2 regions of the Streptomyces sp. a15 genome follow, and region 1 is predicted to be linked to the other one. Evidence: riboswitches for the same ligand, from Rfam matches in the RefSeq annotation. Region 1 holds a riboswitch; the other holds the start of a gene.
What was found. Region 1 has a riboswitch for glycine ahead of gcvT (glycine cleavage system aminomethyltransferase GcvT). Riboswitches for the same ligand answer to the same signal wherever they lie in the genome.

Region 1 (14,827 bases):
GAGGATCTGCGCCTGGACGGTGACGTCCAGGGCGGTCGTCGGCTCGTCCGCGATCAGCAGCTCGGGGTTGTTGACCAGCGACATCGCGATCATCGCACGCTGGCGCATACCACCGGAGAACTCGTGCGGGTAGCTGTCGACCCGCTTGTCCGGCTGCGGGATGCCCACCCGGTCGAGCATCTCGACCGCGCGGCGCTTGGCGGTCTTCTTGTCGACGTCGTGGTGGATCCGGTACGCCTCCACGATCTGCTGGCCGATCGTGTAGTACGGGTGCAGCGCCGACAGCGGATCCTGGAAGATCATCGCCATCTCGCGGCCGCGCAGCTTGCGCACGTAGTCCGGGTCGGCGGACAGGAGCTCGGTCCCGTCCAGCCAGATCTCCCCGGAGATCTGCGCCTTGCGCTTGCCGTACTGGCCGGCGGTGTGCAGGCCCATGATGCCGAGTGAGGTCACCGACTTGCCGGAGCCGGACTCGCCCACGATGCCGAGGGTCTTGCCCTTCTCCAGCTGGAAGCTGAGCCCGTCGACGGACTTGACCAGGCCGTCGTCGGTCGGGAAGTGCACCTTCAGGTCGCGCACTTCCAGGAAGGAGGTCGGGGCGGGCGAGGAACCGATGGGCTCGCCCACGGCCGCTCCGCTCTTGCTGAGTTCGGTCATGTGAGCCTCACTCGGGGGTCGATCACGGCGTACAGGATGTCCACCACGAGGTTGGCGACGAGCACCGCGAGGGATGTGATCAGGGTGACGCCCACGATGATGGGCAGGTCCTGATTGCGGATGGCGTCCAGTACGGCCCGGCCGAGGCCGGGCAGGTTGAACGTGGACTCGGTCAGGATCGCGCCGCCGATGAGGGCGCCGAGGTCCATGCCGAGCATGGTCAGGATCGGCGTCATCGTCGAGCGCATGGCGTGCTTGCCGATGACGGTCTGCTCCTTGAGGCCCTTGGCGCGGGCCGTGCGGATGTAGTCCTCGCCCAGGATCTCCATCATGGTGGCGCGGGTGATCCGGGCGTACATCGCCGCGTAGAGGAACGCCAGGGTGATCCAGGGCAGGATCATGCCGCCGAACCAGCCGCCGAAGCTCTCCTCCAGGGGCACGTACTGCGCGTCGATCCATTTCAGCCCGAAGGCGAAGATCGCCAGGCTGAGCATGCCGGTGAAGTAGATCGGGAGGGAGACACCGCCGAGCGCGATGACCATCGCGCCACGGTCCCAGATGGTTCCCCGCTTGAGCGCGGAGAGCACACCCGCCGCGACACCGAAGACCAGCCACAGTACGGCGGCACCGAGCGCGAGCCCCAGGGTCACCGGGAAGCGGTCGGTCAGCACCGGCCAGACGGCCTGCTCACTGCGGAACGAGTACCCGAAGCACGGTGCCGAGCAGTGGATGGTGTCCCCGCCGCCCGAGTACGTGCGGCCGGCGAAGATGCCCTTGAAGAACTCCCAGACCTGGGCGTAGATCGGGTCGCCGAGACCCAGCTTCTGCCGCACCGCCTCGACGGAGGCCGGGTCGGCCTGCTTGCCCACGAAGCTCGAGGCGATGTCTACCCCCGCCCACTTGGGGACGAGGAAGAAGATGCCGAAGACCACCATGATGATGACCACGAGCATCACTGCGGCGGCGAACAACCGCCTGATGAGGTAAGCGAGCACAGCTCTCGGCCCGCCGCGGACCGTGGGCCACCGGTGGGGGTACCTCCCACGCCTTTTGGGCAGTGGGGGACTTCCGGTGGCCCACGATCACGCTGCGCCGGCCTTCACCTGCCTTTCGTGCCGTGTGGCGGGTGTGCCGGGACTACTTCGCGGACTTCAGACCGAGGTTGACGAAGTCGTACATACCGCTGTAGCCGTCGGTGGTGTACACGTTCGCCAGGTTGTCCGAGCGCCAGTTGATGAACTTCTCGAAGACGAAGGGCAGGTAGTACGCGCCCTCCATCACCTTGTGGTTGATCTCCGTGGCGATCTTGGTCTTGCCCGCGTCGTCCAGCGTGGTGATGTAGTCGTCGAACAGGCCGTCGATCGTCTTGTCCTTGATCAGAGCGAAGTTGTTGTTACCGCTCTCCAGGATGTACTTGCTGTCCCACAGCGGCATACCGAAGCCCTGGACGGTCGGGAAGTCCGGACCCCAGCCCATGATGATGATGCCGTAGCCCTTCTTCTTCACGTTCTCGGGGCTGCCGATGATGCCGGAGGTCTGCGAACCGTCGAACTGGTCGATCTGGGCGTTGATGCCGATCTTCTTCAGCGACGCCTGCAGGGACTGGGCGGTGGCCACCTCGACCGGCTTGTTGTTGCGGACCGCGATGGTGGTGGAGAAGCCGTTCGGCTTGCCGCAGGCCTTCAGCGCTTCCTTGGCCTTGGCGGCGTTGCCGGACTTGTTGGCACCGGCGATCTCGTACGGGTCGTACTTCTGGCCCTCGGCGCCCGACACGGACGGCGGCAGCATGTTGGTGCCGATGTCACCACCGGCAACGGGGCCACCGCGCGCGGTCTGCAGCGACACGTGGTCGGCACCGTAGATCACGGCCTTGCGGCACTCGGCGTTGTTGAACGGCGCCACGCTCTGCGGGAAGGTCGCGTAGCGGATGTAGCCGGAGACCGGGTTGTCCAGGTTGGCCTTGTGCTGCTTCAGGGCGGTGGTGCGGCCCTGCGGCGACATGCCGGTCTGGTTGATGTCGAGGTCCAGGTCACCGTTGAGCAGACGCTGGTCCAGCTGGTTGGCGTCCGAGAAGAACTGGACGGTGATCTTGTCCGGGTAGGCCTTGCGGATCGGGTCCGAGGCCTGCTTCCACTCGGTGTTGCGGACCAGCGTGAGGTCCTTGCCCGGGCTGTACGACTGGAACTTGTACGGGCCGGAGGAGAACGGGTGCAGACCGTACTTGGACTTGGTGTCCTTGTCCTGGCGGACCGGGGACGCGGAGATCAGACCCAGCATCTCCTCGAAGTCCGAGTTGGCGGCCGGCAGCTTGAAGACGACGGTCTTGTCGTCCGGCGTCTCGATCGCCTTCAGACCCAGCTTGTCCGGGGAGGTGTCCTTGTACGGGCCCTTGTACTCGCCCTTCGGGTCGAGCACGTCCTTCAGGTAGACCGGACCGCCGGACAGCACGTCCTGCGCCCACACGCGCTCGATGCCGTACTTCACGTCCTTGGACGTGATCGGCTTGCCGTCCTCCCACGTGACGCCGTCACGCAGGGTGTACGTGTAGGTCTTGCCGTCGTCCGTGACCTTGGCGAGACCGGTGGCGAGGTCCGGGGTCAGCTCGGCGCCGGCCTTTCCGGGCTCCGTCTTGTTCGTGACGAGCTGGCGGCTGTAGTAGCGCGCGAAGTTCCACATGAAGCCGTAGTAACCGCGCGTGGTGTCCCACGAGTCGGCATCCTGGGCGCCACCAAACTTCAGCGTGCCGCCCTTCTTGGCGGCAGAGGCCTGGGCGACCTTGTTGTTCGCGGCGTCGAAGCCGGCGGCACCGGTGCTCGAGCCGCCGTTGTCGCCGTCGTCTCCACCGCCGCCGCACGCCGCCGTGGTCAGCAGCGCGGCGACAGCGGCGACAGCGGCAAACGCCTGCTTCCGCCGCCCTGAGGTGCGTTGGGTAGTCACGATCTCGGATCCTCCGGATTTGATGAGAGACCCCGTGTGAGTGCCACGGGACAGTTGGGGTGCTGCGCCTGGACGGTGCGGCGGTTCAGCCGGTTCAACGGGAGGCCTTCGGGTCCAGCGCGTCCCGGACGCCGTCGCCGAAGAGATTGAAGGCCAGCACGGTGATGAAGATCGCCACGCCCGGGACCACCATGTACATGGGGTCGGACTCGTAGTAGTCGATCGCGCTCGAGAGCATCTGCCCCCAGGAGGCGGTGGGCGGCTTGACGCCCACGCCCAGGAAGCTGAGCGCCGCCTCGGTGAGGATGTTGGTGGGGATCATCATCGTTGTGTACACGACGATCGGGGCGACGAGGTTGGGCAGCAGTTCCTTGAACAGGATGTACAGCCGCCCCGCGCCCAGCGATCGGGCGGCCTCCACGTACTCGCGCTCACGCAGCGAGAGTGTCTGGCCGCGCACCACGCGTCCGATGTAGGGCCAGCCGAAGAAGCCGATGACGAGGATCATCACGAAGACGCGCACGCTCGAACCGGTGAGCCCCAGCATCTCGTTCGGCATGACGGAGACCAGCGCGATGATGAACAGCAGCTGCGGGAAGGCGAGCAGGCCGTCCATCACCCGGCTGATCACGGAGTCGAGCCAGCCGCCGAAGAACCCGGCGAGGATGCCCAGCACCGTGCCGAGGATCACGGCGACCACGGCGGACAGGAAGCCCACCAGCAGGGAGATCCGGGCGCCGTAGAGGATGCGGGCGAGGATGTCGCGGCCGTTGACCGGCTCGACGCCGAGCAGGTGTTCGCCGCTGATGCCGCCCAGGGAGCCCGTGGGCGTGCCGAAGAGCGGGTCGATGAGGTTCTCGTGGTACTCGTTCGGGTCCTGCCCCAGGAGGCTCGTGATGACCGGGGCGAGCAGCGCGATCACCACCAGGAAGAGCACCACGGCGCCGCCCGTGAGAGCCAGCTTGTCCCGCTTCAGGCGCTCCCAGGCGATCCGGCCCAGGGAACGCCCCTGTACGGCCTTCGCATCGGCGCTGACCAGCGCCGCTTCTTCGGCCGCACTCGGGGCCGCTTCCGCGGTCGGCTCGTGCAATGGTGCCGTCATCTGGCAGGGACCCCTCTCAACCGGCGGTAGCCGGCCCGCACTTGCCGCTGTGGCGGCATTGATTCAGTCCGTCGTACACAGGGACGAAAGGCCCCTGGTGCGGGAGTCTTCAACGCTTTGGCGATCTGTTGCCAGACTTGACGGTGAAAGGATGCATAAACGTGATGCGACCCAGAGGGTTCCGTTATCCGGACGCCGGGTAGCGCGGGGCGGACGCAGGCCAGTTGGGACATTGGGGACATGGAGGGATGATCCACCCAGTTCTACGCGCGAAGACGGGGAAGGCGGGTCCGGCCACCGGGGCCGGAGAGGAGTTCGGTCAGTAGCCGCCGCGGGCCGGCGGATAGCCGTAACCGGCCACTGGAGCCTGGGCCGAGGAGGGGGCGGGGGCCGGGGCGGACCCCGCATGGGCCTCGCGGTCGTAGAAGGGGCGGGCGCTCGCCCGCATCCACAGCGCCACCGGGTCGTACTCGTCGGACATCGCCACCGTCGACACCGGGAGCCCGTCCGGGACCGCGCCGATCGACTGCTGCATCATCGCGCGCACCGAGTCGACGGCCGGCGGGCTGGTGTCGTACACATCGAGTCCGATGGCGAGATACGGCGCCCCGAGCGCGGGCTGCACCCAGGCGCGGCGCAACGCGCGGACGGCCGGGGTGCGGTGGGCGTTCTGCGCGAGCAGGGCGTAGAACTGCGGGATCTCGATGCCGGGCTCGGACAGCCGCAGGGGTCCGGCGGGCTGGCGCTCCAGGCCGGTGGCGATGCGGCGCAGATCGAGCCAGGGGATGCCGACGCCGCCGCCGGGAGCGTGCGGATTCAGCCAGAGGCCGTAGTGGTCGGGGTACAGGGTGCGGGCGACGTCGATTCCGTCGACGACCTCATAGGAGCGGTTCCAGCCGCTGGCCGAGAGTTCCTGGGCCGAGGTGACGCACGGCGCGTAGCCGTACCCGTCGACCTCCATGTTTCCGTACTGGGCGTCCGGGGAGCCCGCCTGGCCGTGCCACAGCAGCATCCAGACCTGGCCGGAGGAGGGGGTCGCGAGCGCGCGCAGGAGTGCCTCGTAGGCGTCGTAGCGCCCGGGCGTCACCTGGCGCAGCATGTGCTCGACCTGCCCGGCCGCGATGCCGCTGGCGCTCACCTGTACCGCCCCTTCATGAAGTTGCCTCGGATATGAAACCAGCTTAGGCGCTGTGCTGGGCGGAGCCGTGAGAGCTCGGGGCTGCTCGCCGGTGGGCGGATGCGGGTTGTTCGTGGCTTGTCGCGCCCCCGCGGCGGAGCCGCATGTCGACACAGCCCCGCGCCCCTGGGGACGCCGCCCTTGCGGCGTTCTCTAGTAGCCGCTCGTGTAGAAGGGCCGGACCTGCTCACGCATCCAGTGGCCCACCGGGTCGTCGGCCACGTCCAGGAGGACCAGGTTGACCGGCCAGGGGGCCGGGGCGCGGCCCAGGGCCGCGGCCAGGGCGTCCATGGGGGCCGTGCGCAGGTCGGGGGCGTCCCAGTGGGAGAGCTCCACTCCCACGAACATCACCGGGTTCGCCGTCTCGATGGCGGCCAGGCAGCGGCGGGCCGTGAGGATGACGCCGGTGGCCGCGAACTCGGCCGAGGCCGCGGCGAGGAAGTCGACGGGGTCGTCCTGCCAGTCGGGCTCGTAGAGCTTGACGCGGCCGCCGCTCGCGGGGCCGTCCAGCGGGGTACGGCCGGTGCGGCAGAGGTCGGCCACGGCGGGCGGGGGCAGCGGGACGCCGACCGTGCCGTCCGGGTTCACGGCGATGCCGACCTGCGGGGGCAGCCCGCGGGCGAACTCCACCGCGGGCGCGATGGTGTACGACATGTGCGAGCCGACGACCTGGCGGAACTGCTCCTCGGAGCTGAACACCGGGACGTAGGCCTGACCGTCGATCTCCAGCGTGGGCAGGTCGAGCGGGCCGCTGTGCGGGCCGCCGCCGCTGGGCAGCGGGATCCACACGAAGCTGCGGCCGAGCACCTCGACGATCCGCCCGCCGGCCCCGGGGATGCCGAGGGAGGCGGAGAGCACCTCCTCCAGCTCGTTGCCGGGCCATCCGCCGTGCGAATGGGCGTGCGCCTGTGCCGGGAACTCCGAGAAGCCCGCTGGGAGATCCGCCGGGAAGTCCATCTGCTGTCTACCGCCTGCCGAGTACCGCTGCTGTGGCTGAAAAGGCTAACGGGTGCGGGCGGGCCGGGAGTCAGCCCGTCACAGCAATCCGGCCCCTGCACCCGTTCGGGCCGCGAAACCGACCCGCCTCAGCCCGTGAAGCCGATCCGCCTCAGCCCGTGAAGCCGATCCGCCTCAGGACGTTCGCCGCGTCCCGGTCGATCAGGACCGCCGAGCCGCAGCCCGGCGGCAGGTCGCCCTGCTCCACGGAGCTGATCAGGCGGGCGGCCGCGCCGCGGTGACGCAGGAACGCGTACCGCGAGACGCCGCGGCCGCGTTCGCGCTGGCCGGCCAGGGCCGTGTCGGGGGCGACGTCGAGCAGCATCAGGTGCAGGGTGCCGCCCCGGCGGCGGGCCTCGCGGGCCAGCCAGCCGCGCACCCAGGCCTGCGTACCGCAGTCGTGCACGACGACGCCCTCGCCGGAGCGCAGGGCGCGGCGCAGTCCGGCGTAGTGGGCGACGCGGACGAGCGGGCGGTAGACCGCGTACGGCAGGAAGCGGGACAGCCGGCCGTCCCAGCGGTCGCGGGTGTCCTGGGAGTCGATCCGCGTGCCCTTGACGGTGCGCCGCATCAGCGTGGACTTGCCGCTGCCGGGCAGGCCGGTGATCACGACGAGGTCGCGGGGCCCGAAGAGCAGTGCGTGCGGGCTGTGGCCCTCGCGCTCGCGCAGGTCGCGGAGGACGGGTGCCGGGCGCGCTCCACACGCGCCGCGGGCCGGGGCCGAGGGCTGCTCGGGCAGCGCTACGGCCGAGGTCGTGGCGTACGCAGTGGTCCTGTTCACCGTGATCGTCCTCCCCTGGGGTGGGTCACGAGTTTCCCTCCCCGTCGAGTGTAAAGAGAAGGTAATACGCGGTGTCTCGCGTTTTCATGCGCTTACTGCCACAGGCCGGTTACAGATGCGGCCTGCCACGCGCCGACGATGCGTGCAATGATGTGCGCGCCAACTGCATACCGGCCGCTTGAATCCGCGCGGGAGAGTCCCCAGCCGTACCTCGCTGGGGCGCCGAAGGAGCAAGTCCCTCCCTTGAATCTCTCAGGTCCCCGTTACCGCGCGGGCGAGGCACATCTGAAAAGCGGGCCGCTGCGACAGTGGCTCCACCCAAGGTGCAAGTCGTGACCACCGTTTCGCGGGGTCACGTCGAACCTCTCAGGTTCCGATGACAGATGGGGAGGAACGACCTCGCCGTCATGCCTTGGGAGACGACCGTCCGATGAGCAGCACCGCACCCCGTCACACCGCGCTCGATGCCCTGCATCGTTCGCTCGGCGCGACGATGACCGACTTCGCCGGCTGGGACATGCCCCTGCGCTACGGCTCCGAACGCGACGAGCACAACGCCGTACGCACCCGCGCCGGACTCTTCGACCTCTCGCACATGGGCGAGGTCACGGTGACCGGCCCGCAGGCCGCGCAGCTCCTGAACTACGCGCTGGTGGGCAACATCGCGTCCGTCGGTGTCGGCCGCGCCCGCTACACCATGATCTGCCGCGAAGACGGCGGCATTCTCGACGACCTGATCGTCTACCGGCTGGCCGACACCGAGGCCGGGTCTTCTCACTACATGGTCGTCGCCAACGCCTCCAACGCCCAGGTGGTGCTGGACGCGCTCGTGGAGCGTTCGTCCGGCTTCGACGCCGAGGTGCGCGACGACCGGGACGCGTACGCGCTGATCGCCGTGCAGGGTCCCCAGTCGCCGGGGGTGCTGAAGTCCCTCACCGACGCCGACCTGGACGGACTGAAGTACTACGCCGGCCTGCCCGGCACCGTCGCCGGCGTCCCGGCGCTGATCGCCCGCACCGGCTACACCGGCGAGGACGGCTTCGAGCTGTTCGTGGCGCCTTCCGACGCGGAGCAGCTGTGGCAGGCCCTGACCGAGGCGGGCAAGGGCGTCGGCCTGGTCCCCTGCGGGCTGTCGTGCCGCGACACGCTCCGCCTGGAGGCGGGCATGCCGCTGTACGGCCACGAGCTGTCGACGTCGTTGACCCCCTTCGACGCCGGCCTCGGGCGCGTCGTGAAGTTCGAGAAGGAGGGCGACTTCGTGGGGCGCGAGGCGCTCACCGAGGCCGCCGCCCGCGCGGAGACCAACCCCCCGCGCGTCCTCGTCGGCCTGGTCGCCGAGGGGCGTCGGGTCCCGCGCGCCGGGTACGCGGTCGTCGCCGGCGGCGAGGTGATCGGCGAGGTCACCTCCGGCGCGCCCTCCCCCACGCTGGGCAAGCCGATCGCGATGGCGTACGTCGACGCCGCGCACGCGGCTCCGGGCACGCCGGGTGTCGGGGTGGACATCCGGGGCAGCCACGAGCCGTACGAGGTCGTGGCGCTGCCGTTCTACAAGCGCCAGAAGTAGAGACTCAAACGCCAGAAGTACAGACTTGAGCGGTCCGTGCGCGTGACCCTGCGCACATTTCCGCTGCTCACGTGCGTTTCCAGCAGTCCCCCATTCACCAGCACTCCCCCGCGTACAGGAGAATTCAGGCCATGAGCAACCCCCAGCAGCTGCGTTACAGCAAGGAGCACGAGTGGCTGTCGGCCGCCGCGGACGGCGTCTCGACGGTCGGCATCACGGAGCACGCGGCCAACGCGCTCGGCGATGTCGTGTTCGTCCAGCTTCCGGAGGTCGGTGCCACGGTGACCGCGGGCGAGACCTGCGGCGAGCTGGAGTCGACCAAGTCGGTCAGCGACCTGTACGCCCCGGTGTCCGGTGAGGTCACCGAGGTCAACGAGGACGTGGTGAACGACCCGTCGCTGGTGAACTCCGCGCCCTTCGAGGGCGGCTGGCTGTTCAAGGTACGTGTCACGGACGAGCCGGCCGACCTGCTCTCCGCCGACGAGTACACCGCCTTTTCCGCCGGCTGAGGAGTCGTACACCCGATGTCCGTTCTGAACACGCCCCTGCACGAGCTCGACCCGGAGATCGCCGCCGCGGTCGACGCCGAGGTGAGCCGCCAGCAGTCCACCCTCGAGATGATCGCCTCCGAGAACTTCGCGCCGGTCGCGGTCATGGAGGCGCAGGGTTCGGTCCTCACCAACAAGTACGCGGAGGGCTACCCCGGCCGCCGCTACTACGGCGGCTGCGAGCACGTCGACGTCGCCGAGCAGATCGCGATCGACCGGGTCAAGGAGCTGTTCGGCGCCGAGTACGCCAACGTGCAGCCCCACTCCGGCGCCTCCGCCAACCAGGCCGCGCTGTTCGCGCTGGCCCAGCCCGGCGACACCATCCTCGGCCTGGACCTCGCCCACGGCGGCCATCTGACCCACGGGATGCGGCTGAACTTCTCCGGCAAGCAGTTCAACGTGGTCGCGTACCACGTCGACGACGCCGGCCTGGTCGACATGGCCGAGGTCGAGCAGCTCGCCAAGGAGCACCGGCCGAAGGTGATCATCGCGGGCTGGTCGGCGTACCCGCGGCAGCTGGACTTCGCCGAGTTCCGCCGGATCGCCGACGAGGTCGAGGCGTACCTGTGGGTCGACATGGCGCACTTCGCGGGTCTGGTCGCGGCGGGTCTGCACCCGAACCCGGTCGAGTACGCCGATGTCGTCACCTCCACCACCCACAAGACGCTGGGCGGCCCGCGCGGCGGCATCATCCTCGCCAGGAAGGACTTCGCGAAGAAGCTCAACTCGTCCGTCTTCCCGGGCTTCCAGGGCGGCCCCCTGGAGCACGTGATCGCGGCCAAGGCGGTGTCCTTCAAGGTCGCGGCGAGCGAGGACTTCAAGGAGCGCCAGCGCCGTACGGTCGAGGGCGCGCGGATCCTCGCCGAGCGGCTGACGGCGCCGGACGCCCGCGAGGCCGGCGTCAACGTCCTGTCCGGCGGCACCGACGTGCACCTGATCCTGGTCGACCTGCGCGAGTCCGAGCTGGACGGGCAGCAGGCCGAGGACCGCCTCCACGAGGTCGGCATCACGGTCAACCGCAACGCCGTCCCGAACGACCCGCGTCCGCCGATGGTCACCTCGGGCCTGCGGATCGGTACGCCCGCCCTCGCCACCCGCGGCTTCACGGCCGAGGACTTCGCGGAGGTCGCGGATGTCATCGCCGAGGCGCTCAAGCCGTCCTACGACGTCGAAGCCCTCAAGACCCGGGTGAAGGCCCTTGCCGACAAGCACCCGCTGTACCCCGGTCTGAACAAGTAGTTCCTTTTTGTGGCGTGCCCCGCACACTCGACAGTGCGGGGCGCCCGCCCCCTGCACCACCCGTATTGAGGAGTACCCGTGGCCATCTCGGTCTTCGACCTGTTCTCGATCGGCATCGGCCCGTCCAGCTCCCACACGGTCGGCCCGATGCGCGCGGCCCGCATGTTCGCCCGCCGCCTGCGCAACGAGGCCCTGCTGGAGTCGGTCGCGTCCATACGGACCGAGCTCTACGGCTCCCTCGGCGCGACCGGCCACGGGCACGGCACCCCCAAGGCGGTGCTGCTCGGCCTGGAGGGCGACTCGCCGCGCACGGTGGACGTGGAGAAGGCCGACCAACGGGTGGAGGACATCAAGGCGGCGAGGCTGCTGCGGCTCCTCGGCGAGCACGAGATCGCCTTCGACTTCGACAAGGACCTCGTCCTCCACCGCCGTAAAACCCTGCCCTACCACGCGAATGGCATGACCCTGTGGGCGTACGACGCCTCCGGGGCGGAGCTGCTCACCAAGACGTACTACTCGGTGGGCGGCGGCTTCGTCGTCGACGAGGACGCGATGGGCGCGGACCGCATCAAACTCGACGACACGGTCCTCAAGTACCCCTTCCGCACCGGCGACGAACTGCTGCGCCTGACGCAGGAGACCGGCCTGTCGATCTCCGCGCTGATGCTGGAGAACGAGCGGGCCTGGCGCACGGAGGAGGAGATCCGCGCGGGTCTCCTGGAGATCTGGCGGGTGATGCAGGCGTGCGTCTCGCGCGGCATGGCCCGCGAGGGCATCCTGCCGGGCGGGCTGAAGGTCCGCCGCAGGGCGGCCATGTCGGCCCGTCAACTCCGGGCGGAGGGCGACCCGTTGGCGCACGCGATGGAGTGGATCACGCTCTACGCGATGGCGGTGAACGAGGAGAACGCGGCGGGCGGGCGCGTGGTGACCGCGCCGACGAACGGAGCGGCGGGCATCATCCCCGCGGTGCTCCACTACTACATCAACTTCGTGCCGGGTGCGGACGAGGAGGGTGTGGTCCGCTTCATGCTCGCCGCCGGCGCGATCGGCATGCTCTTCAAGGAGAACGCCTCCATCTCCGGCGCCGAGGTCGGCTGCCAGGGCGAGGTCGGCTCGGCCTGCTCGATGGCGGCGGGCGCCCTCGCCGAAGTACTCGGCGGCTCCCCTGAACAGGTCGAGAACGCCGCCGAGATCGGCATGGAACACAACCTCGGCCTCACCTGCGACCCGGTCGGCGGCCTGGTCCAGATCCCGTGCATCGAGCGCAACGGCATGGCCGCGGTGAAGGCGGTCACGGCGGCACGGATGGCGATGCGCGGGGACGGCACGCACAAGGTGTCCCTGGACAAGGTCATCAAGACGATGAAGGAGACCGGGGCGGACATGTCGGTGAAGTACAAGGAGACGGCGCGGGGCGGGCTGGCGGTCAACATCATCGAGTGCTGAGGCCGGTCAGACGACGATGCAGGTCATGGCCGCCCACAGCAGGGGCGAGTGCTCGATGCGGCCGCCGGCTCGCCAGTGGTCGAGTTGCTCGCGCTGCCAGCGGCCGAGCCGGTGCACGGGGTCGCGGTGTTCGTGGGCGGTGTCGACGGCGACGATCGCCTCCGACAGCGGGCGTACGGACTCGGGCAGACCTGCGAGCCCGTGGAAGGCGAAGCTGGTCGGCAGCACCCAGCGGGTGGCGGTGACCAGCTCGGCACCGTTGTGGATCATCGCCGTCGCCAGACCGAACGACTCGGCGAACCGCAGATCGCCGCCGCTCTCGCAGCCGATCAGTGCGACCCGCGGCGGCGCGGGCCAGATCCGCGCACCCGGCTCGCCGTCCGCGCGCAGGGGAAGCGTGCCCAGCAGGAGGTCCTTGGCCGACAGCGGCCGATGGGTGCGGACCGCCTCGGCCAGGCCGACGGTCCCCGGTCCGCAGCACAGATGGAGCGTGCCGTCCTCGCTCTGCCCGCCCTCGACCGGCGCGCTGCTCACGTGGCCGACGTACATCAGCCTGCGTGCCCCCTGGCGGAGCACGCCGCTCAGCCAGTCCCGGTCCAGGTCAGTGCGGCGGAAGGCCTCCGCCGGGGTGGCGACGGACGGCACGACGGCACCCGCGTCGAGACGCCTCCGGACGAACGACAACAGCTCCGGGTCCGAGCCGGGCGGTCCCAGGACCGAGCCGAGCGGGGAGTCGGCCCGGAATCCGGGCACCCGGGGGTCGAGGGCGAGAACGACCGCGCCGGCGTCGGCGTTCGCCGCGGTGTCCGCGTCCGGCGTCGGACGTACCGCGCGGTCCTGCCGTCGCAACCACGCCGGCGCCGTGGTCACGACGTCCGCCAGTTCTATGAGCCGTACGTCGGTCGCGTCGTCGACGGCAAGCAGTTCCCAGGGGACCTGGGCGACCCGGGGAGACGGCTGGATCCGCACCAGCGGGCGGCCCGCGCGCGCCGCCACCTGACGTATCTGCGCCGTCAGCCCCTCCGGCCACAGCGCCTCGGCCAGCGTCCGCGCGAGCCGCTGCTCGGCCCGGTGATCCGCCAACGCGCCCGAGTCGAACGCACGCCGCATCCCCTCCGCTCCGCCGCCCGCCCCCGGCAGCGCCGCGGCCAGCTCGCGCACCGCCCGGTCGACTTCGTCACCGGGCCCCTGACCGGTGCCGAACCCGTGGGCCCCGCCGGCCCAGGTCCAGGTCATGAACAGGTCTCCGGCGTCGGCCAGCCGGATCTGGACCACCGGGCGGTCCGTCAGGTCGTCGGTGATCCAGAACGGCGTCTCCTCCTCGTTCACGATCCGTCGGTGATAGCGGAACTCGGCCGCCGCGATGTACTCCTGGAGCGCGACGCGGCCGGATTCCGGCGACATCCGCACCTTCGGCGGCGGCGCGACGCGCAGACCGGCGGAGGCGGCGGCCTCCGCCGCCGCACCGCCGAGCGCCATCCGGCCGTCGACGTGCCCGTACGCCTTCATGGCCGCAGTCGGGAAGACCGCCCCGGCGTCTTCGGCGGACTCCGAGGGCCCTGAGGGCGGGGCAGGCGGCGTCGACGGCGTACGGTCCAGTGCCAAGGAGGCGCCCGCGCAGCGGTGTTCCACCAGTTCGAAGAGCAGTCCCTGGTCCTGTCGGCGTACCGCGAGACGGAAGACCAACCGCATGGCGTCGTCCGCCAGTTGCAGCCACTGACTGCGCGCGTGGGCCGTGACGAAGTCGTAGCGCGCCGCCTCCAGAGCCAGTGCGGCGGGCAGGGCGAGGGAGAGCGCGGTACCGATGGACTCCGTCTCGTGGGCGCCGTGGTCCGTCAGGTTCAGGTTGTCCTCAAGGGTTCTCGCGAGCATGAGGTCGACCTGTGCGCACCGCTCGTACACCTCCCGCGCCTGGTACACGTCGCGGGCTTCCTGGGCCAGCCGCTTCATCTGCGGGATGTCGCCCCGGTCGTACGCGTGTTGGGCGCCCAGCAGCATCGTGTCGGCAGCGGCGATCGAGGCGCCGAGCCGTTCGAACCGGGCCAGGCTCGCCTCCGTCAGGTCGCCCGCGCGGGCGCTGTCGCCCCGCTGACCGGCGAGAAAGCCACGGGCCTGTTCACAGACCGCCAGATCACCGAACTGCCGCTGCCGCTCGAAGATCTCGGACGCCTCGGCGTACCACCGCTCCGCGAGGTCGAGGTCGCCCCGGTGCATCGCGGCGTAGGCCCGGTGCGCGAGCAGCGCCTGCTGCTCGACGGTGTCCCCCGTCGCCCGGAAGCCTTCCTCCGCGCGGACGAACCAGTCCTCGGCCGGGTCGAACCGCCCGGTCGAGGCGCAGATCAGGCCGAGGGCCGTCAGCAGCCGCGGCACGGTCTGCGCC
Region 2 (14,827 bases), on a different contig from region 1:
AGCAGGCCACCGTGACCGTCGAGCGGTCGGACAAGATCGTCGTGGACGCCTTGCGAGCAGCGAAGCGGCCTGACTACGCTCGGTCGTCCTCCCAGTGAACCGGGGGTGCATGGCAGACGTCCGGCGAGGGCATGAGGTTGCGGGGGGTCGGCGCACCGAATGGGTGGTGCGTGGTGGAAACTGTCTGGTGGATACGGACGTTGTGAGGATGTCCGGGTCGACCGGTGTGTTCAATCAGGGTTCGTCCTGCCCCACGGGCGGGTCTGTTTCGGTCAAGGGGAATCGCCCGTGAAGTTGTTTGCGAAGTTGTTCGGCAAGAGCGCGCGAGAGGGCAGTGCCAATGCGACTGCCCGCCATCGCGCACAGCCTGACGCAGAAGGCCAGCGCCCGCTGTTCCGGGATCAGGTCGATGGTCCGGGCGATGACATTTCCGGTGGTCAGGGCGCGCCGTCGGTTGACCCTGCCCAGGCCGGCGGCATAGGTTTCGGACAACCGCCAACCTCAAGTGCGGGTGGAGGGTTTTCCCCTATGTCGGCCCTGGTGTGTACGAGGTGCGGTAACCGCAACGCGGAGAACAGCCGCTTCTGTTCCAACTGCGGTGCTCCGCTGCGGGCCGGGGCAACGCCCGAGCGTCCGTCCGAGACGACGTCCACGATCTCCATTTCCGGGCTCGAGGCCTACGACGCCGAGGTCACGGGCCAGACGCAGATGCCCATGCTCTCCCCGGAGGCACAGGCGGCCGTCGACGCGCTGCCGCTGGGATCGGCGCTCCTGGTGGTGCGCCGCGGTCCGAACTCGGGCAGCCGCTTCCTGCTGGACGGCGACCTGACCACGGCCGGGCGTCACCCGCAGAGCGACATCTTCCTGGACGACGTGACGGTCTCCCGTCGGCACGTGGAGTTCCGCCGCGGTCAGGACGGCTCGTTCACGGTGGCCGACGTGGGCAGTCTGAACGGCACGTACGTCAACCGCGAGCGGATCGACCAGGTCGCTCTGTCGAACGGCGACGAGGTGCAGATCGGCAAGTACCGGCTGGTCTTCTACGCGAGCCAGCGGGGCTACTGACCCGCCCCCGGACACCGTCCGGGGGGACCCCCAGGAAGGTCCATGCTTCAAACACCGAGCGGCGGTGCCGGGCACGGTACCGCCGCCACGGACAGTGGACTGATGAGCATCGGCACGGTGCTGAACGTGCTGCGCGACGAGTTCCCCGAAGTCACGATCTCCAAGATCCGTTTCCTGGAGTCGGAGGGGCTCATCGAGCCGCAGCGGACCCCGTCGGGGTATCGCAAGTTCAGCGCCGACGACGTCGAGCGCCTCGGCCATGTCCTGAGGATGCAGCGGGACCACTATCTGCCGCTCAAAGTGATCCGTGAGCACCTGGACGCCATGGAGCGCGGTGAGGCGCTACCCCTGCCGACGGTAGGGCGTCAGCGGGACGGCGAGGGTGTTGCGGAGGTCACCGAGGGGCCGACGGCGGCCAGGATCGGGCGGGACGAGCTGATGGCCGCCGCCGAGATCGGTGAGCAGGAACTTCAGGAGTGGGAGTCGTACGGGCTCATCACTCCACTGCCCGACGGGGCGTACGACGCGGAGGCGGCCACCGTGGCCTCGCTGATCGCCGAGCTGGGGCGGTTCGGCATCGAGCCGCGGCATCTGCGGGTGATGAAGGCGGCGGCCGACCGTGAGGCCGGGCTGGTGGACCAGGTGGTGGCCCCGTTGAAGCGGCATCGCAACCCGCAGACCAGGGCACACGCCGAGGCCCGTACGAAGGAACTGGCCGGGCTCACGGTGAAGCTGCACGCGGCGCTCGTACAGACCGCGCTGGGTGTGCGGCTGCCGTGATACGGGCGGGTTCGCACCGACCGGATCGGCCACCCGTTCCCTGCCCGACTACCCAAACGTCCCGGGCACGGCCTAGGGTTGCTGTGTGAACGAGCTCGATGTCGTAGGTGTCCGGGTCGAAATGCCCTCCAACCAACCGATCGTGCTCCTGCGTGAAGTGGGAGGCGACCGCTACCTCCCCATCTGGATCGGGCCTGGGGAGGCTACGGCGATCGCCTTCGCGCAGCAGGGCATGGCCCCCGCCCGACCGCTGACCCACGACCTGTTCAAGGACGTGCTGGAGGCCGTCGGCCAGGAGCTCACCGAAGTGCGCATCACGGACCTGCGTGAAGGCGTCTTCTACGCGGAGCTCGTCTTCGCCAGCGGGGTCGAGGTCAGTGCCCGCCCGTCCGACGCCATAGCGCTTGCCCTGCGCACCGGAACGCCGATCTACGGCAGTGACGGCGTGCTCGACGACGCGGGTATCGCGATCCCGGACGAGCAGGAGGACGAGGTGGAGAAGTTCCGCGAGTTCCTCGACCAGATCTCGCCCGAGGACTTCGGTACCAGCAGCCAGTGAGGCAGGCGCGGCTCGGCGGCGAACGGTCCTGCCGGGCTCGTCCACGTCCGTTGACGCCGCAAATGCCGGCATTTGCCGGCGGCGCGTGAGAGAGTCCTGCGAGCCGCCCCGAGCGCATTCGGCTAGCCTTTCCCCGCGGTTGGGTGCGGGAAACCACTCGAAGGGTGATTATCACCCGGCGTGCCGAGTGTGGCGATCGTTGACGCGCCCCTGGTGACTGCCTACCGTCGAGAAGGCAGGTCAAGGACGGAGGTCGGCGTGAGAAGCAGCGGCGACGGTACGGCTGGGGGTGCCCCCGGACGCAGTCTCGGGGCGAGCGGTCCGTACCCGCTTCACAGCAACGCGGCCGATCACGCTCCGCAGCGACCGGCGGCCGTGCCGAGCAGCGGAGGGGCGACGTCCATGGCGTCCGAGCAGATCGGCTACCGCGGTCCGACGGCCTGTGCGGCCGCCGGAATCACTTACCGGCAACTGGACTACTGGGCCCGTACCGGCCTCGTCGAGCCGAGCGTGCGGCCCGCCCACGGGTCGGGGACGCAGCGTCTCTACAGCTTCCGGGACGTCGTCGTACTGAAGATCGTCAAGCGCTTTCTGGACACCGGTGTGTCACTACAGAACATCCGCGCCGCCGTTCAGCATCTCAGGGAACGCGGTTTCTGCGACCTGGAGCGGATGACGCTGATGAGTGACGGTGCCACGGTGTACGAGTGCACCTCGCCGGACGAGGTCCATGCGCTGCTCCAGGGCGGTCAGGGCATCTTCGGGATCGCCGTGGGTGTGGTGTGGCGGGACGTGGAAAGCGCGCTCTCCCAGCTGCACGGGGAGCGGATCGACACCGGGGAGACCCTCGTCGGTCACAACCCCGCGGACGAGCTGGCGCGGCGGCGCAACCGGGCGGTCTGACCGGGCGGTCCGACCGGGCGGTCCGACAGTTGGACCGCTCTTCGGGGACGGCATTGTCAGTGGCGTAGGGCAGCATCGGAGATGTGAGAAGCGCGCCCACGATCCTGCATCTCGACATGGATGCCTTCTTCGCCTCGGCGGAGCAGGCATCCAAGCCGAGCCTGCGCGGGAAGGCGGTCATCGTGGGTGGGCTCGGGCCGCGCGGAGTGGTCGCCACCTGCTCGTACGAGGCGCGTGTGTTCGGGGTGCACTCGGCGATGCCCATGGCCCAGGCGCGTCGGCTCGCTCCCAACGCGGCGTATCTCGTGCCGCGCTTCGCGTTCTACCGGGCGATCAGCGAGCAGGCGATGGGGCTTCTGAGGGAGCTGTCGCCGTTGGTGGAGCCGTTGAGCCTGGATGAGGCGTTCGTGGACCTGGAGGCCGGCGGAGCGGCCTGGGACGACGCGTCGGCGCGGCTGGCCGGGGCCAAGCTGCGCGCCGACATACGGGCCGTCACCGGACTCACGGGATCGGTGGGCCTGGCGGCCTCCAAGATGCTCGCCAAGATCGCCTCCGAGCAGGCCAAGCCTGACGGGCTGGTGGTCATCGAGCCGGGAACCGAGCGAGCCCTGCTCGGGCCGATGCCGGTGCGGACCCTGCCCGGGGTGGGGCCGGCGACGGGCGACCATCTGCGGCGGGTCGGGATCCACACGGTCGAGGAGATTGCCGAGGCGGGCGAGGACGAACTCGTACGGCTGCTGGGCAAGGCGCACGGACACGCCTTGTACGCCATGGCGCTGGCGCACGACGAGCGGCCAGTGGTGGCCGAGCGGGAGACGAAGTCGGTGTCGGTGGAGGACACGTACGACATCGACATCCACGACCGGGTCCGGGTGGGGATGGAGGTGCAGCGGCTGGCCGACCGGTGTGTGCGGCGGCTGCGGAGCGCCGGGTTGTCCGGGCGGACCATCGTGCTGAAGGTGCGGAGGTACGACTTCTCCACGCTGACCCGGTCCGAGACCTTGCGGGGGCCCACGGACGATCCGGCGGTGGTGCGGGAGGCTGCCGCGCGGCTGCTGGATTCCGTGGACACGACGGGGGGTGTGCGGCTGCTGGGGGTGGGGGTGAGCGGGCTGGCCGACTACACGCAGGAGGATCTGTTCGCGCAGGCGGCGGGCGAGCAGGAGGACTCCGGAGTGGCGGAGGATGCCGATGACGTTCCTGCGGAGGCGCCGGTGGTGCCGGTCGAGCGGCGGTGGGCCTCGGGGCTCGATGTCACGCATGCCGAGTTCGGGCACGGATGGGTGCAGGGGAGTGGGGTCGGGCGGGTGACTGTGCGGTTCGAGACGCCGGATTCGGAGCCGGGGCGGGTGCGGACGTTTCGGGTTGATGATCCGGAGTTGGAGCCGACGGAGCCGTTGCCGTTGGTGCGCGGGCCTTTTGCGGAGGCTTGAGGGTGCGGGTGCGGGTGCGGGTGCCGGTGCGGTTTTGGGTGCGGGTGCGTTGGGGGCACCCGGCCTTCGGCCGGGTTTGTGTTCCCACCCGCACCACCCGTGTGGGATTCGTTGTCGGGTGCGGGTGGCCCCTGTGGGGGCTGGGCGCCGTCGGCGGGTGCGGGGGTGGTCAGGTTTCGTCTGTGCCTGCCAGCTTGCCGAAGTTGTGGTCCGGGAAGGGGGGAGGGGCGGCCACGTCGAGGCCGTAGTGGTGGTAGAGCTGCAGTTCCTGCTCGGGCGAGAGGTGGCGGCCCACGCCGAAGTCGGGGGCGTCCTTGATCAGGGCGCGGTCGAAGGGGACGTGGAGGGTGCCTTCGATCAGTTCGCTGGGTTCCAGGGGGACGAAGGCGTCTCGGGAGAAGAGTCCGGTGCGTATCGCGGCCCACTCCGGTGCGCCGGTCGCGTCGTCGAGGTAGACCTCGTCGATCGTGCCGAGCTTGGTGCCGTTGCGGTCGAACGCCTTGCGGCCGATCAGGTTGCGCGGATCGATGTCGGTCTGCACGGGCCCTCCACTTGCTCGCAACTCATCCGTAAGCACTACAAAAGAGCAGATTGAGGAACGTGGCCACTCGAAGACGCGGGCGTTGACCCCGCTGGTAGTCTGGCAAGCGGCTGCTGACCCCGCGCGGGAGAGTCCTCCGGACACCATCCGGAGGCGCCGAAGGAGCAAATCCTCCCCGGAATCTCTCAGGCCCACGTACCGCACGGACGAGGTCACTCTGGAAAGCAGAGCGGGTGCCGACGGCGTCGACGGCTTCCGCTCTCACCGACGGTGAAAGCCGGCTGCCCGCGGGCGGCCGGTGAAGCTCTCAGGTTGAGATGACAGAGGGGGAGGCCGTCCGGGTACCCGCGCCGTGGTGACCCTCGAAGGTCGTGTCAGACCAGGAGGCCTCCGTAATGACCGCCCATCGCATTCCGCTCTCCGAGCTCGAGCAGGGAATCCCCTTCGAGCAGCGCCACATCGGGCCCGACCAGGAAGCGCGGGCCAAGATGCTCGCGCAGGTCGGATACGGCTCGCTCGACGAGCTCACCGCTGCCGCGGTCCCGGATGTGATCAAGAACGCCGACGCGCTGGAGCTGCCGGGCGCGCGCACCGAGGCCGAGGTGCTGGCCGAGCTGCGGTCGCAGGCCGACCGGAACCAGGTTCTCGACTCCATGATCGGGCTCGGGTACTACGGGACGTTCACGCCGCCCGTCATCCTGCGCAATGTGATGGAGAATCCGGCCTGGTACACGGCCTACACGCCGTACCAGCCCGAGATCTCCCAGGGGCGGCTCGAAGCCCTGCTGAACTTCCAGACGATGGTCGCCGACCTCACCGGGCTGCCGACCTCAGGTGCCTCGCTGCTCGACGAGGGCACCGCGGCCGCCGAGGCTCTGGCGCTGTGCCGGCGTATGGGCAAGAACAAGAAGGGTCTCTTCCTGGTCGACGCGGACACACTGCCGCAGACCATCGCCGTGATCCAGACCCGTGCCGAGCCGACCGGCGTGGAGGTCGTCGTCGCCGACCTCAGCGACGGCATTCCGGCCGAGATCGCCGGGCGTGAGATCAACGGCGTGCTGCTCCAGTACCCGGGCGCCTCCGGTGCCGTACGCGACATCAAGCCGGTCATCGAGCAGGCGCACGAGCTCGGCGCGCTCGTGACCGTCGCCGCTGATCTGCTCGCGCTCACGCTGCTGAAGTCCCCGGGTGAACTCGGTGCGGACATCGCGGTCGGTACGACGCAGCGCTTCGGTGTGCCGATGGGCTTCGGCGGGCCGCACGCCGGATACATGGCGGTGCGCGAGAAGTTCGCGCGCAGCCTGCCCGGGCGGCTCGTGGGTGTGTCCGTGGACGCCGACGGGAACAAGGCGTACCGGCTCGCCCTGCAGACGCGTGAGCAGCACATCCGCCGGGAGAAGGCGACCAGCAACATCTGCACCGCGCAGGTGCTGCTCGCCGTGATGGCCGGCATGTACGCCGTCTACCACGGGCCCGAGGGCCTGAAGACCATCGCGCGGCGCACCCACCGGTACGCCACGGTCCTCGCCGCCGGGCTGACGGCCGGCGGAGTCGAGGTCGTGCACGGTTCCTACTTCGACACGCTGACCGTCCGGGTGCCCGCACAGGCCGCTCAGATCGTCGCCGCGGCACGCGAGAACGGCGTCAACCTGCGGCTCGTGGACGCCGACCACGTGTCCATGGCCTGCGACGAGACCACGCTGCGGGCCCAACTGGGCGCCGTATGGAACGCGTTCGGGGTCGAGGGTGACATCGAGGCGCTCGACGCCGTGGCCGAGGAGACGCTTCCGGGCGCGCTGCTGCGGTCCGACGACTACCTGACGCACCCCGTGTTCCACCAGCACCGCTCCGAGACCGCGATGCTGCGCTACCTGCGTCGGCTCGCCGACCGCGACTACGCGCTCGACCGCGGGATGATCCCGCTGGGCTCCTGCACCATGAAGCTCAACGCGACCGTCGAGATGGAGCCGGTCACCTGGCCCGAGTTCGGGCAGCTGCACCCCTTCGCGCCCGCCGAGCAGGCGCAGGGCTATCTCACGCTCATCCGTGAGCTGGAGGATCGACTCGCCGAGGTCACCGGCTACGACAACGTGTCGCTGCAGCCCAACGCCGGGTCGCAGGGCGAGCTGGCCGGACTGCTCGCCGTACGCGGGTATCACCGGGCCAACGGTGACGAGCAGCGGACCGTGTGCCTGATTCCGTCGTCGGCGCACGGCACCAACGCCGCCAGTGCCGTCATGGCCGGGATGAAGGTCGTCGTCGTGAAGACCGCCGGGGACGGCGAGATCGACATCGAGGACCTGCGAGCGAAGATCGAGCAGCACCGGGACGAGCTGTCGGTGCTGATGATCACGTACCCGTCGACGCACGGGGTGTTCGAGGAGCATGTCGCCGACATCTGCGCGCAGGTGCACGAGGCGGGCGGGCAGGTGTACGTCGACGGCGCCAACCTCAACGCGCTGGTGGGGCTGGCCAAGCCGGGGCACTTCGGCGGGGACGTCTCCCACCTGAACCTGCACAAGACCTTCTGCATCCCGCACGGCGGCGGCGGTCCGGGTGTCGGCCCGGTGGGTGTGCGTGCGCACCTGGCGCCGTATCTGCCGAACCACCCGCTGCAGCCCGCGGCCGGTCCGGAAACGGGTGTCGGGCCGATCTCGGCCGCCCCCTGGGGCTCCGCGGGGATCCTGCCGATCTCGTGGGCGTACGTCCGGCTCATGGGCGGTGAGGGCCTCAAGCGGGCCACGCAGGTGGCGGTGCTCTCCGCGAACTACATCGCCAAGCGGCTGGAGCCGCACTACCCGGTGCTCTACACCGGTCCCGGCGGGCTGGTCGCGCACGAGTGCATCATCGACCTGCGGTCGCTGACCAAGGCGACCGGCGTGAGCGTCGACGACGTCGCGAAGCGGCTCATCGACTACGGGTTCCACGCGCCGACGATGTCCTTCCCGGTGGCCGGCACGCTGATGATCGAGCCGACCGAGTCCGAGGACCTGACCGAGCTCGACCGGTTCTGCGAGACGATGATCGCCATTCGTGCGGAGATCGAGAAGGTCGGAAAGGGCGAGTGGTCCGCGGACGACAACCCGCTGCGGAACGCGCCGCACACCGCCGGTGCGCTGGGCGGGGAGTGGGAGCACGCCTACACGCGCGAGGATGCCGTCTTCCCGGCCGGGGTGTCGGTCGCGGACAAGTACTGGCCGCCGGTGCGCCGTATCGACCAGGCCTTCGGTGACCGGAACCTCGTGTGCTCCTGCCCGCCGCTGGATGCGTACGAGGACTGACGGGCAGTACACATTCACACGTAGTACGTGATGAGGGCTCCGTCCGGCTGTTCGTCGGGCGGGGCCCTTGTACGTCATGTCGTCATGGCGTCGCGAGGGAGACCTCGGTCGACTTGATCAGGGCGACGACCGAAGCGCCGGGGGCCAGGGCGAGGTCCGTGACGGGGTCCCTGGTGATCACGGCGGTCAGGTCGCCGCCCTCGACGGCGACCTTGACGGAGGCCATCGCGCCGCCGGTCGCGATGTCCCGGACGGTACCCGGGAGCTGGTTGCGGATGGACACGCCGTCGACCCGGGCGGTGGCGAGGGACACCTCCGTCGACTTCACCAGGGCGCGTACGGCGGAACCCGTGGCGAGGCCGAGTTCCTCGGTGGCTTCCAGGGTGATCGCCGCGGTGAGGTCGCTGCCGCCGGTGAGGCGGATCCTGACCGTGGCCATGACTTCGCCGGGGGAGACGGAGGTGACGGTGCCGGGGAGCTGGTTGCGGATGCTCAGGCTCATGGAGAAGGCCTCGCTGGGGGTGGGGGAGTGTCTGTGGGTGGGGAGTGTGGGGCTGGGGAAGTCGGGGGTCCCCACCGTAGTCGGCTGTGGGGATTATGCCGGGTATGCGTGTGTCTGGGTTGCCTTGACCGTTGCCCAGACCGGTGCGCCGGGGTGCAGGTCGAGTTCGGCCGCGGCGACCGTCGTGAGGTCGGCCGCCAGGGGGAGTTCGCCGGCGAGGTCGGCGCGGATCTGGTCGCCGTGGGTCTCCAGGCCGGCCACTTCGCAGCGCCAGAGGTTGCGGGCGCTGGAGCCGGTGGGGCGGTCGCGGTAGAGGGTCACGGCGCCCGGGGGAAACGCGACGAAGACCGGTCCCGCGAGGTCCTCCGTGGTGGTGATGGCGGGGCCGGCGTCGAGACGGACCGTGTGGCCCTCGGCTTGGCCCTTGTAGAGGTTCAGGCCGACGAGTTGCGCGATGTAGTCCGTACGGGGGTGGCGGGCGATGTCGGCCGGTGTGCCCTCCTGGACCACCTGGCCGTGCTCGACGACCACCAGCCGGTCGGCCAGCACCATGGCGTCCAGCGGGTCGTGCGTGACCAGGACGGCGACGGCCTCGAACTCGGCCAGGTGGCGGCGGAGTTGGGCGCGTACCTCCAGGCGGGTGCGGGCGTCCAGGGCTGCCAGGGGTTCGTCCAGGAGGAGCAGGCGGGGGCGGGTGGCCAGGGCGCGGGCCAGGGCGACGCGCTGGGCCTGGCCGCCGGAGAGACGGCGGGGCTTGGCGCCGGCGTGGTCGGCGAGGCCCATGCGGTCCAGCCATTCGGCGGCCTGCGTGCGGGCCCCGGTCTTGGTCGCGCCCTGGCAGCGCGGGCCGAAGGCCACGTTGTCGAGGGCGGACAGGTGGGGGAAGAGCAGATAGTCCTGGAAGACGACGCCTACGGGGCGGGATTCGGGGGGCGTCCGGTCCAACTCGGTGCCGTCCAGGCGCAGGTGGCCGTCGGTGAGTGGGGTGAGGCCGGCGAGTGCGCGCAGGGCGGTGGTCTTGCCGGCGCCGTTCGGGCCGAGGAGGGCGAGGACGTCGCCGGGGGCGGCGGTGAGGGTGATGTCGAGGCGGAAGGTGTCGTGGTCGACGACGAGGTGGGCGTCGAGGCCTTCACCGCGGGTGTGTTCGGCGGTGGCGTCGGGTGGGGTGTCGTCGAGGTCGGTCATGGGGTGTGTGTCCTGTAGGGGGGGGTTGGCTGTGGCGGCTGGGGGGTGTTGTAGTGCGGGGCAGCGGCGGCCGGGGGTTTGGAGCGCGGGGCAGTGGGGGCTGGGGGCTGGGTCGGGGAAGGGTCTCGTATGTTCGTTGTGTGAACGGCGTTGGTGCTGGGCGGGGGTGGGTCGCGCTGCCCGGCGCTGACGGGGTGCCGCCTGCGCCCACCCGTGCCGCTCCAGCGGCACGACTGCCCGCAGCTTGACGGGGTGGGTGGGTGTGGTGCGGCTGTGCGCGGGTTGGCGGGGTTGGTGGTGGGTGTGGGACGAGTGCTCGCGGCTTGGCGGGGTGGGTGGGGGCGTGTGGACGGGGGTCATGATGTTGTCATCCAGCGGTCTCGGAGGCCTGCCAGGACCGCGATCGACACTGCCAGGAGGACCAGGCTGAGGGCGATCGCGGCTGCCGGGTCGTTCTGGAGGGCCAGGTACACCGCGAGCGGCATGGTCTGGGTTCGGCCGGGGAAGTTGCCCGCGAAGGTGATCGTCGCTCCGAACTCGCCCAGGGCTCGGGCCCAGGCCAGGACGGAGCCCGCGGCGATGCCGGGCATGATCAGTGGCAGCGTGACTCGGCGGAACGCGGTGAAGCGGGAGGCGCCGAGGGTGGTGGCCGCTTCCTCGTAGCGCGGGTCGGCGGCGCGCAGGGTGCCCTCGACGCTGATGACGAGGAACGGCATCGCCACGAAGGTCTCCGCCAGGATCACGCCGGCCGTGGTGAAGGGGAGGGTGATCCCGAACCAGGAGTCCAGCCACTGCCCGACCACTCCGTTGCGGCCGAGGGCGAGGAGCAGTGCCACGCCGCCGACCACCGGGGGCAGGACGAGGGGCAGGGTCACCAGGGCGCGGACCAGGCCGCGGCCGGGGAAGTCGGCGCGGGCCAGCAGCCAGGCCAGCGGGACGCCGATGACCAGGCTCAGCGCGGTCGCCGCGGTGGCGCACACCAGGGACAGGCGGAGGGCCTCCCAGACCTGGGCGCTGGTCAACTGCTCGGGGAGGCTGCGCCATGGAGCTCGTACGAGCAGGGCGAGCAGGGGGAGGAGCAGGAATGCCAGGCCTGCCAGGGCGGGGAGGAGGAGGGGCAGGGGCACGCCTCGGCCGGAGCCGATCCGAGTACGCTGACGCCGCCGACCACTGTCCAGGGTGACGGCCTCGGCTTTGTCGGGTCCTGTCATGGCTTGAGGAATCCGGCCTCGGTCAGGACCTTCTGGCCCTGCGCGGACTGAACCAGCTCGATGAAGGCCTTGGCCGCGCCGGGGTTGGGGGCGTTCTTGAGGAGGGCGATCGGGTAGTCGTTGATGGCCTTTGCCGACTCGGGGAAGTCCACGCCCTCCACCTTGTCACCCGCCGCCTTCACATCGGTCTTGTAGACGACGGCGGCGTCTGCCTCCTTCAACTCGACCTTCGTCAGGGCGCTCTTGACGTCCTGCTCGTAGGAGACGGGGGTGAGCTGGAGATTGCTGGCTTGAAGGGCCTTCTCGGCGGCCGAGCCGCACGGCACCGTCCTGTCGCACAGGACCACCTTCAGGCCGGACCTGGTGAGGTCCTTGAGCGTGGAGACCTTGTCGGGGTTGCCCGGCAGCGTGGCGATCTCCAGCTGGTTGCGGACGAAGGCGGCGGGGGTGCCGACCGCGTCCTTCTCGTCCGTCACGAGCGCCATGGTCGTGGGGCTCGCGGCGGCGAAGACGTCGGCCGGGGCGCCGCCCGTGATGCTCGCGGCGAGGCTGTCGCTGCCGGCGAAGCTGAAGGTGACCTTTGTGCCCGCGTGCTGCTTCTCGAACTCCTTGCCCAGGGTCGTGAAGCTCTCCTGGAGGGAGGCCGCGGCGAAGACGGTCACGGTGCCGGAGAGGTTCGCCGAGGAGCCGGACTTGTCGGCGTCGGAACCCGTGTCGGAGGACGAGCACCCGCTCAGCACCAGCAGCGCGGCGGCTCCCGCGCCGAGCGCCCGCAGGGGCAGGAGCGCCCGCAGGGACAGGAGGGTTCGTCGGGTCCGGAGGCTCCGGCCGGTCCAGCGGGTCCGTCGGATCCGGCGCACGGAACGGGTCATCTCGCGTCCACTCCCTGGGTCTGCCTGGCGAAGAGCCCGACGGACGGACCCTTCCGGTGCGCCGATCATACTTCCGCATGTGCGAGGCATAAGTCAGCTGGCGCATCGCATGAGCAGGGCGGATCGCGTACAGGGTGCGCATGTGCGTTCTACGGAAGTCGTGGCGATGAGTGTCGTCAGACCCGGTCGATATGTACGTTCGTCGACTTCACGCGGGCCGTCGCCTCCATGCCGACCTCCAGGCCGAGTTCCTCGACGGCTTCGCGGGTCAGCAGGGAGACGAGTCGGTGCGGGCCGGCCTGGATCTCGACCTGGGCGGCGACATCGCCGAGCTTGATCGCGGTGACGATGCCGGGGAAGGCGTTGCGGGCCGAGGTGTACGGCGTGTCCTCGTCGGTGCTGCCGGCTTTGGCCAGCTCCACCGAGAACGCGGCCAGGTCCCGGCCGTCGACGAGCCGCCGCCCGCTGTCGTCGCGGTGGGTCGCCACCCGGCCCGCGTCCGCCCAGCGGCGCGCGGTGTCGGGGCTCACGCCGAGCAGCCTTGCTGCCTGGCCGATTGTGTAGGACTGCATGCGGGTCACGATAGGCCGCGAACAGGCAGCCACGGATGCGGGGTTGGCCCGGAGGTGTAACGCGATATAGCGTTAGTTGTCGCCGTGGATCGGAGTGAGGGTATGTCGAACGAGCTCACGCGTACCGGTGCGTCGTCGCCCGAGCTGAGGGCCTCGCACGCGGACCGGGACCGGGTGGTGGACGTCCTGCGTATCGCCGCGGGGGACGGCAGGCTGACCGCCGACGAGCTCGACGAGCGCCTGGAGGCCGCCCTGACAGCGCGCACGATGGGCGAGCTGGCCGTTCTGACGACGGACCTGCCGACGGCCCTCGACGGGAGTGCGGTCGGCGGGCCCGGGGGCGAGGCCAAAGAGGTCGTCCGGATCGAGCAGAAGGGCGCCTCCGCGCGACGTGACGGGGCCTGGGCGGTGCCGCGGCGGATGGAGATCCACTCCGAGTGGGGCGAGGTGACGCTCGACTTCGCCGAGGCCGTGATCACGTACGACAGCCTGCGCATCGACCTCGACATGCGGGGCGGCGCCCTGCGGATCCTGACTCGGCCGGGCGTCGTGGTGGACACCGACTCCCTGGTGACGCACTACGCCCAGGTCAAGAAGCGGCGGGCGGCCGAGTCGGACGCCGCGGTGGTGCTGCGCTTGGAAGTGGCCGGCGAGCTGAGCTTCGGGCAGGTCGTGGTGCGTCCGCCGCGGCGCCTGTTCGGCAGGTAGCCGCGTCCGGAAGCGGCCGCGTCGGAGCTCAGCCGGTGTGGACGCGCGGCCGGCGGGGCCGGTCCGGTTCCGCCTCGCGCAGGACCTCCCGGGTCACCGGCGCGACCTCGCCCTGGCCGAAGAGGAGGAAGCGCAGGAAGTTGGCGAAGGGGCTGCCCTCGGTCCACTCGAAGTAGATGTGCGGGGTGCAGCCGGTCGAGTCGCGGACGTGGAGGAGCAGGGCGGCCAGGGCGTTCGGGATGGAGGAGGACTCCAGGGTCAGGACGCGGTAGCGGTCGTGCAGGACCTCGCCGCGCACGGTCAGACTCGCCTCGAACTCGGAGGGGTCCAGGACCGTGACCTCGACGAAGACGAAGTCCTCCCCGGGTATGTCGTTGTCCTCCCGGATCTGCTCGATCTTGTCCCGGTACTCGGCCTTGTCCCGCTGGTCGGGCTCGTTGGCGATGAACCGGATCTTGCGGCTGGACATGTCCCGGATGAAACGTTCCGCCATGTCGTCGAGCGTCACGCTGGTCACGCGCAGCTCGAAGGCGCGGGCCAGTCGGGACAGCAGGGAGACCAGGATGATGCCGGCGATGAAGCAGGCGCCGATCTTCACACCGTCGGGGCGCTCGATGACGTTCAGGACGGTCGTGTAGAGGAAGACGGCCGAGATGACCGCGAAGGCGATGGTCCAGTTCCGCTGCCCGGCCTTGCGGGCGGCGATCGTCACCGCGATGGCCGCCGAGGAGATGAGGACCAGGACGCCGGTGGCGTAGGCGCCGCCCTGCGCGTCGACGTCGGCGTCGAAGATCCAGGTGACCAGGAAGCCGATCAGGGTGAAGACGATGACCATCGGGCGTACCGCGCGGGCCCAGTGCGGGGCCATGCCGTAGCGGGGCAGGTAGCGGGGCATCAGGTTGAGCAGGCCGGCCATCGCGGAGGCTCCGGCGAACCAGAGGATGGCGATGGTCGAGACGTCGTAGACCGTGCCGAAGGTGCTGCCCAGATAGTCGTGTGCCAGGTACGCCAGTGCGCGTCCGTTGGCCTGGCCGCCCGACTCGAACTCCTTCTCCGGGATCAGCAGCGTGGTGATGAAGCTCGTGGCGATCAGGAAGACGCTCATGATCAGGGCGGCGGTGGTGAGTAGCTTCTTCGTGTCGCGGATCCGGCCGGTCGGCTGCTCGTCCGTGTCGCCCGGGTCGCCCTGGACGTGCGGCATGACCGCGACGCCGG

Region 2: linked by a shared signal. The riboswitch ahead of gcvP (aminomethyl-transferring glycine dehydrogenase) and the one ahead of gcvT (glycine cleavage system aminomethyltransferase GcvT) in region 1 are both predicted to bind glycine.

What each region holds. Positions count from the first base shown of each region.
Region 1 is NZ_JBWLKM010000077.1:15,135-29,961, reverse strand. It holds gene AC5P09_RS41725 (ABC transporter ATP-binding protein) at 1-657, opposite strand, end outside; gene AC5P09_RS41720 (ABC transporter permease) at 654-1,652, opposite strand; gene AC5P09_RS41715 (ABC transporter substrate-binding protein) at 1,795-3,594, opposite strand; gene AC5P09_RS41710 (ABC transporter permease) at 3,689-4,696, opposite strand; gene AC5P09_RS41705 (enhanced serine sensitivity protein SseB C-terminal domain-containing protein) at 5,016-5,834, opposite strand; gene AC5P09_RS41700 (enhanced serine sensitivity protein SseB) at 6,027-6,830, opposite strand; gene AC5P09_RS41695 (AAA family ATPase) at 6,982-7,650, opposite strand; glycine riboswitch at 7,830-7,929, shown strand; glycine riboswitch at 7,930-8,043, shown strand; gene gcvT (glycine cleavage system aminomethyltransferase GcvT) at 8,081-9,214, shown strand; gene gcvH (glycine cleavage system protein GcvH) at 9,346-9,723, shown strand; gene glyA (serine hydroxymethyltransferase) at 9,739-11,001, shown strand; gene AC5P09_RS41675 (L-serine ammonia-lyase) at 11,080-12,447, shown strand; gene AC5P09_RS41670 (CHAT domain-containing protein) at 12,454-14,827, opposite strand, start outside.
Region 2 is NZ_JBWLKM010000081.1:5,481-20,307, forward strand. It holds gene AC5P09_RS42380 (DUF881 domain-containing protein) at 1-98, shown strand, start outside; gene AC5P09_RS42385 (FHA domain-containing protein) at 160-1,065, shown strand; gene ftsR (transcriptional regulator FtsR) at 1,108-1,845, shown strand; gene AC5P09_RS42395 (bifunctional nuclease family protein) at 1,931-2,404, shown strand; gene AC5P09_RS42400 (MerR family transcriptional regulator) at 2,663-3,307, shown strand; partial or broken gene AC5P09_RS42405 (DNA polymerase IV) at 3,391-4,988, shown strand; gene AC5P09_RS42410 (PRC-barrel domain-containing protein) at 4,910-5,281, opposite strand; glycine riboswitch at 5,396-5,492, shown strand; gene gcvP (aminomethyl-transferring glycine dehydrogenase) at 5,677-8,562, shown strand; gene AC5P09_RS42420 (TOBE domain-containing protein) at 8,645-9,064, opposite strand; gene AC5P09_RS42425 (ABC transporter ATP-binding protein) at 9,158-10,249, opposite strand; gene modB (molybdate ABC transporter permease subunit) at 10,606-11,460, opposite strand; gene modA (molybdate ABC transporter substrate-binding protein) at 11,457-12,332, opposite strand; gene AC5P09_RS42440 (TOBE domain-containing protein) at 12,509-12,904, opposite strand; gene AC5P09_RS42445 (DUF1707 SHOCT-like domain-containing protein) at 13,007-13,612, shown strand; gene AC5P09_RS42450 (APC family permease) at 13,641-14,827, opposite strand, start outside.